One region of the Streptococcus australis genome, then DNA from elsewhere that is predicted to be linked to it. Evidence: predicted binding sites of a transcription regulator. Region 1 holds the regulator's gene; each other region holds the start of a gene.
What was found. Region 1 encodes NrdR, which represses ribonucleotide reductase genes. Its sites were predicted from a motif close to ACACNATATATNGTGT; they were not measured.
Positions count from the first base shown of each region.

Region 1 (2,274 bases):
TGGGAACATTGGTCTTAGTCGAGCTAGTTTTCGATTTTTGGTCTTCCTGACCTTTTTGCTGACGCTCTCGAATCCGAAGCACGGCTTCCTCTGCTGTCCGAATCTTACGATAGGCATAGTCGTTGGCAACTTTCATGGCATATTTTTCATTGACATTGGCCGAATCAACCTTGTTAAAGGTTAAAAGTAAGACGATATTGATGACTTCGTCCAACAAACCTAAAGATGCCATCTGGTGAAGGAGTTCTCTTTCACTTTGGGTGATGTTTCCCTTACGCGTTTGCTTGATTTCCGCTAAAAAGTGCAGGGGAGTTTTATTTTTGGCTTCCCTGATAATGGTCATTTCTTTGGAGCTAAAGTCCGAAGACACCTGCTTTTGTGCTATCTTTTCACGCATGCGTTTGACTGAGATGACCTGAGCCACCGCTGTCGCCTTGGCTAATTGATAGGTTTCAAACCAAGTCCATTTTTTTTCATTTGCAATGGCAAACAATTCCAAAACATCTGCCTGCTCATTTTCAAAACGCAAACCATCTCGAGCCATCAGGCGCTGAAAATGTTCCAAGTCAAAATCATTTTTCATCTTGATTTTAGACTCAATTGGAGTCACTTCTTCGGTCAGGGTTGGAAAGACTTGGCTCAAAGAAACAGAGAGAGCTTCTCCCTCACTTGGAGCCTGCTTCATAGCAGAAACAGCCGTATCCCCAATCTTTTTCTCCAATAGTCTGCTATAGACTGAATGACTTAGAAAATCCTGACTGGAAAGGGGAGAATGAAGCTGCAATTCATAGACTTCCCCCTTCTGATAAAGGGTCAACAAATCCACAGCAGATAAGATTTTAAAAGACTGGAGGAGCGTATTCATCCCGAAGTTCAAATGATTAAGAATGTTGGCAAAAAGGTGTTCTTTTTGCCCACCATCCCAAAAGGTAATGGCATATAGATAGAGGCTTAGCGCCTCCTGACCGATAATCGGGAGGTAGCACTGCACCAGAGAAGAGGTATCTTGCGACACCCGATTATTCTTTAGAAAAGAAAAACGGTCATTTGGCTTCATTTACTTTTCCTTTTTCTTTTTAGAGGACTGGGTGATCTGCTGGAGCAGACTCTCCAACTCACTCACATCCTTAAAGCTACGATAAACACTGGCAAAACGAACATAGGTAATCTCATCCAGCTCCGCCAATTCTTCCATGACTAAAGACCCAATATATTCACTTTGGATCTCATTCTCACTGCGACTACGGAGTTTTTGCTCAATACGATTGACCACCATGTTGATTTCATCACTTGACACAGGACGCTTCTGGGCTGAGCGGATAATCCCATTAAAGATTTTATCTCTTGAAAATTGTTCTCGCGTACCGTCTTTTTTGACGACAACCAGCGTTCTTTCTTCTACTCGTTCATAGGTTGTAAAACGATGCTGACACTCATCGCATTCACGTCTTCGACGGATGGTATTTCCTTCTTCGGCTTGTCGACTATCAACAACACTAGACTTGGTAGCCCCACATTTTGGACAACGCATGCATTTCCCTCCTTGTCGTTTTCTTTTCATTATACCATTTTTTAAGCAATTCCCAAAACAATTCTTATTTTTACTTGACAAGTTTTTTGTTTTATTGTATTATTTAATTAGAACAATAAAGAAAAAGAAAGGAGACTATGATGTCCTGGTCATTTGATAATACAAAACCCATTTATTTGCAGATTATGGAAAAAATCAAATTACAGATTGTTTCCCATGAACTAGAACCCAACCAACAGCTCCCAACCGTAAGGGAACTAGCGAGCGAGGCTGGGGTCAATCCCAACACAATTCAGCGTGCCTTGTCTGATCTTGAGCGCGAGGGCTTCGTTTATAGCAAGCGAACAACTGGTCGTTTTGTCACTGAGGACTTAGATCTCATCGTTCAGTCCCGCAAACAGCTTTCTGAGGAGCAACTGAAAAACTTTGTAACGGGCATGCTTCAATTTGGCTATCAAAAAGAAGAACTGCCAGGTGTGGTTAGCGAATACATCAAAGGAGTGTAAAATTATGACATTACTAGCATTTGAAAATGTATCCAAATCCTATGGGGCTACAGCAGCCCTTAACAATGTTTCCCTTGAGATTCCCGCTGGAAAAATCGTCGGGCTTCTCGGCCCAAACGGATCTGGAAAAACAACCTTGATCAAGCTGATCAACGGACTTCTCCAACCAGACCAAGGTCGTGTCCTCATTAACAACATGGACCCAAGTCCTGCTACCAAGGCCATTGTCTCTTATCT
Region 1 covers NZ_LR594040.1:1,440,646-1,442,919, forward strand. Annotated here, with positions in the region: gene FGK98_RS07295 (DnaD domain protein) at 1-1,057, opposite strand, end outside; gene nrdR (transcriptional regulator NrdR) at 1,058-1,531, opposite strand; gene FGK98_RS07305 (GntR family transcriptional regulator) at 1,672-2,037, shown strand; gene FGK98_RS07310 (ABC transporter ATP-binding protein) at 2,042-2,274, shown strand, end outside.

Region 2 (2,274 bases), 310 kb from region 1:
CTGCTTGTGGGCAGTCTAGGATTTGGTGGTAGCTATGCAGTAGTTGTGGCCTTGCCTTTTCTATTTTATAGTTTTAGCCTAGTGGCTGACTATCTGGATGATCCAAGTAACGATAAAGGTTTCTTGCGAGTTGGGATGAGTTTAGCACTAGCTTTCTTCCTATCACCTATTCCTACAGCCTTGTTTGCAGCTACACTTGCCTTGAGTTTGTTTGGATTTAATATTGCCAAGCGTCGATTTGCTCATGGTTTGTATCAATTTTTCGCATCAGCTCTAGGATTTTCTATCATATTTTATCCAATTGGCTACTACACTGTATTAACAGGAACTTTTGGTGATGCGATTGGCCACACCTTGTATCCAATAGATACGCTTAGTCTATTTTCAAATGCCAATCTTATGGAGAATACTGCTTTCTATGGCTTGCTATCCATCGGTATTGGAATTCTGACATTGATCTTTTCAGGATTGTTTCAGACCAAGTCAGCCAAACAATCTGCTGTCTCAATAGGCGCTAGTTTAGGCTTACTGGTAACTCTTGCTTTATTAATTTTTTCAAAGGAACCTTTGCATGGCTCACGTTTGGCAGCAATTTTACCCTTTTTGACATTGTTATTGCTAACCAACATTAGAGAAGGCAGCTCTGATCGTATCAGTCGTAGTAGACGAAGAGTTCGCTCTTCATCACTCTTTGGTCGCTACCTCAAGGGAAATTTCTATCTACCATTGGTTGCGATAGTCTATTTACTTTTTCTACCCGTTTTGAGTCGTTATGTTTCTCACCCAGCGACTTACCAGGAGAGAGAGCGTCTTGCTAGTGTGGTGAAAGAGCAAACAAGTTCGGAGGATCGTGTCTATGCTTGGGACGATCGTCCAGATTTTTATCGAGCAAGTGAACGCTTGGCGCCGACTTCTCTAGTGACACCAACACTCTATACTGCAAGCGATGAAAATAAAACCAAACTTATGAATGATCTAAAAGAAAATAAACCGAAGATGATTTTGGTCAATCAAAAAGTAGCCTTGTGGTCGGATGTAGAGAGCTGGCTCAGCGAAAAATACGAGCCTGTTCAGACAGATGCTAGTGAATTCAAGCTTTATAAATCTAAATAACAAAATCAATATCTTGTGTAATTTTAAAAATTTTATAATTTTTAACACAAGATATTGATTTTTCTTTTTAGAGTGGTATAATATCATTTAAGAAGAAAAATAGAAAAGAGCAAGGATATGATTGTATTGGAAGGGAAAAATGCCCCTGCTCCAACCTTATTCGTTGAAAAGCGGGACGGTAGACGAGTTTTATTTGATGTAGACAAGATTGACAAAGCGCTTCACAAGGCAGCTGATAAAGTCATGAATGTGACTCCCTTGGTTGAAAGACGTCTCAATGGATTGCTTGAGCGCATTGTTGCGGAGATTCACAGTCGCTTCCCTCAAGGTGTCAAGATTTACGAAATTCAAAATGTCGTAGAACATGAACTTCTTGAAGCTAAAGAATATGCGCTAGCTGAGGAGTATATCACTTATCGGACACAAAGGGATTTTGAGCGCTCAAAAGCGACAGATATCAACTTTAGTATCCATAAGCTCCTCAATAAAGACCAATCGGTTGTCAATGAAAATGCCAATAAAGACAGTGATGTTTTTAATACCCAGCGTGATTTGACAGCAGGGATTGTTGGGAAATCAATCGGACTGCAAATGCTTCCTAAACATGTGGCCAATGCTCATCAAAAAGGGGAGATTCACTACCACGATTTGGATTATAGTCCTTACACACCGATGACCAACTGCTGTTTGATTGATTTTAAAGGCATGTTGGAAAATGGTTTTAAGATTGGAAATGCGGAGGTAGAGAGTCCCAAGTCTATCCAGACTGCGACAGCTCAGATTTCCCAAATCATCGCCAATGTTGCTTCTAGCCAGTACGGGGGCTGTTCAGCTGACCGTATCGATGAAGTCTTGGCTCCTTATGCAGAGAAGAATTACCAGAAGCACCTCAAGGATGCGGAAGAGTGGGTCTTACCTGACAAACGGGAAGACTACGCTTGGAAGAAAACGCAAAAGGACATCTACGATGCCATGCAATCTCTCGAGTATGAAATCAACACTCTCTTCACATCAAATGGACAAACACCTTTTACTTCGCTAGGTTTTGGTCTGGGAACCAATCGTTTTGAGCGTGAAATTCAAAAAGCTATCTTGACCATTCGTATCAAGGGTCTTGGTTCAGAACATCGAACAGCCATCTTCCCAAAACTCATCTTTACG
Region 2 covers NZ_LR594040.1:1,753,274-1,755,547, reverse strand. Annotated here, with positions in the region: gene FGK98_RS09050 (damage-inducible protein CinA) at 1-1,113, shown strand, start outside; gene nrdD (anaerobic ribonucleoside-triphosphate reductase) at 1,231-2,274, shown strand, end outside.
Region 2: nrdD (anaerobic ribonucleoside-triphosphate reductase) is a predicted target of NrdR. The motif match lies at 1,158-1,173, and genes of this name have one in related genera.

Region 3 (2,274 bases), 560 kb from region 1:
GTTGAATGGCACACCGTACTCAAGCTCTACAGAGTATGGACTGAAGAGGTACATTTCTTCATTTTTACGAGCCAATTCGTAGAATTTATCAGGTACTACAACACCGAGTGAGAGAGTCTTAACCCGAACTTTTTCATCAGCATTTTCTTTCTTAGTTGAAAGGAAAGCGATGATATCTGGGTGAAAGACGTTGAGGTAGACAACCCCAGCACCTTGACGTTGCCCGAGTTGGTTTGAGTAAGAGAAGCTGTCTTCAAAAAGCTTCATAACTGGTACGACACCAGATGCTGCTCCTTCATAGCCTTTGATAGGAGCTCCAGCTTCACGAAGGTTGCTGAGGGAAATTCCCACACCACCACCGATACGTGAAAGTTGAAGAGCAGAGTTGATAGAACGTCCGATAGAGTTCATGTCATCAGTTACTTGAATCAAGAAACAAGATACCAACTCCCCACGACGAGCACGACCTGCGTTCAAAAAGGAAGGAGTAGCTGGTTGGTAGCGTTGGTGGATGATTTCATTGGCAATATCAGTCGCAATCGCTTCATCTCCGTCAGCAAAGTAAAGTGCATTAAAGAAGACACGGTCTTCCATGCTTTCAAGGTAATATTCACCGTCATTAGTCTTCAAGGCGTATTGATTATAGAACTTATAGGCAGCCATGAAAGACTTGAATTGAAAGTTTTGGTCCTTGATAAATTGATGCAATTCTTCCAAGAATTCTGGGCGGTATTTCTTGATAAATGCTGTTTCAATGTAGTTGTGTTCAATGAGGTAGTTGATTTTATCAGTGATTGAATCAAAAACCATAGTGTTTGGAACTACATTTTCTTTAAAGAAAGCATCCAAGGCTTCTTTATCTTTATGAAGCATGATTTGTCCATTAACAGGACGGTTAATTTCGTTATTGAGACGGAAGTAGGTCACGTCCTCAAGATGTTTTAATCCCATAAAATTTCCTTTATCTAATTACAAAAGAAAGGCCTCTAAGTTAGCCCTAGAAGCGAGTTTCTTCTGGATGATGTACTAAGATTATGCTAATTGTTTCAGTTTTTCTGGTTGGAAACCTGAAAAGACTTCAGTTGGTGTTTGGATAACAGGAGCTGCGCTGAAACCGAGCTCTTTAACTTGATCGATGTACTCAGGTTGCTCGTCGAGATTGATCTCACGATAAGCGACATTGTTGCTGTCCAAGAAACGTTTGGTCATTTTACATTGTACACAATTATTTTTAGAATAAACCGTTACCATTTTCGTAACTCCTCATAAAATTTGATTACTTTCTTAGTATATCAGAAAAAAAAACTTTGTCAAACTTTTTAAACTAAATCTTGTGCCTAAAAGTTACAGTTTTAAAAACAAAATACAATATATAGTGGTTTTTAAAACATAAGTTTTGACTTTCATTGAACTATCAAATTTTATTAAAACAAAAAAACTATATCCTGTATGTTGGTAATTTATATAGAAGATTTTCAGCAAGTTATCTGAAAGGAAATTGAAGAAAGTCCATAAAACACTTGAAAAATTATCTTGAAGGTGATATAATACACTATTGTAAGGGTTATCACATATAACTCAAAAAAGAAAACACTTAAAGGAGAGTCAAACTATGGCTTCTAAAGATTTCCACGTAGTGGCAGAAACAGGTATCCACGCACGTCCAGCAACATTGTTGGTACAAACAGCTAGCAAATTTGCTTCAGATATCACTCTTGAGTACAAAGGTAAATCAGTAAACCTTAAATCTATCATGGGTGTTATGAGTCTTGGTGTTGGCCAAGGCGCTGACGTTACAATTTCAGCTGAAGGTGCAGATGCTGACGATGCAATCGCTGCTATCTCAGAAACAATGGAAAAAGAAGGATTGGCATAAGGAAATGACAGAAATGCTTAAAGGAATCGCAGCATCAGACGGTGTTGCAGTTGCAAAAGCATATCTACTCGTTCAACCGGATTTGTCATTTGAGACTGTTACAGTCGAAGATACAAACGCAGAAGAAGCTCGCCTTGATGTCGCTCTAAAAGCATCACAAGACGAGCTTTCTGTTATTCGTGAGAAAGCAGTAGGTACGCTCGGTGAAGAAGCTGCTCAAGTATTTGACGCTCACTTAATGGTTCTTGCTGACCCAGAAATGATCAGCCAAATCAAAGAAACAATCCGTGCTAAGAAAGTGAATGCAGAAGCAGGTCTGAAAGAAGTGACAGACATGTTTATCACTATCTTTGAGGGTATGGAAGACAACCCATACATGCAAGAACGTGCGGCGGATA
Region 3 covers NZ_LR594040.1:882,379-884,652, forward strand. Annotated here, with positions in the region: gene nrdE (class 1b ribonucleoside-diphosphate reductase subunit alpha) at 1-951, opposite strand, end outside; gene nrdH (glutaredoxin-like protein NrdH) at 1,033-1,251, opposite strand; gene FGK98_RS04325 (phosphocarrier protein HPr) at 1,613-1,876, shown strand; gene ptsP (phosphoenolpyruvate--protein phosphotransferase) at 1,881-2,274, shown strand, end outside.
Region 3: nrdH (glutaredoxin-like protein NrdH) is a predicted target of NrdR. The motif match lies at 1,364-1,379, and genes of this name have one in related genera.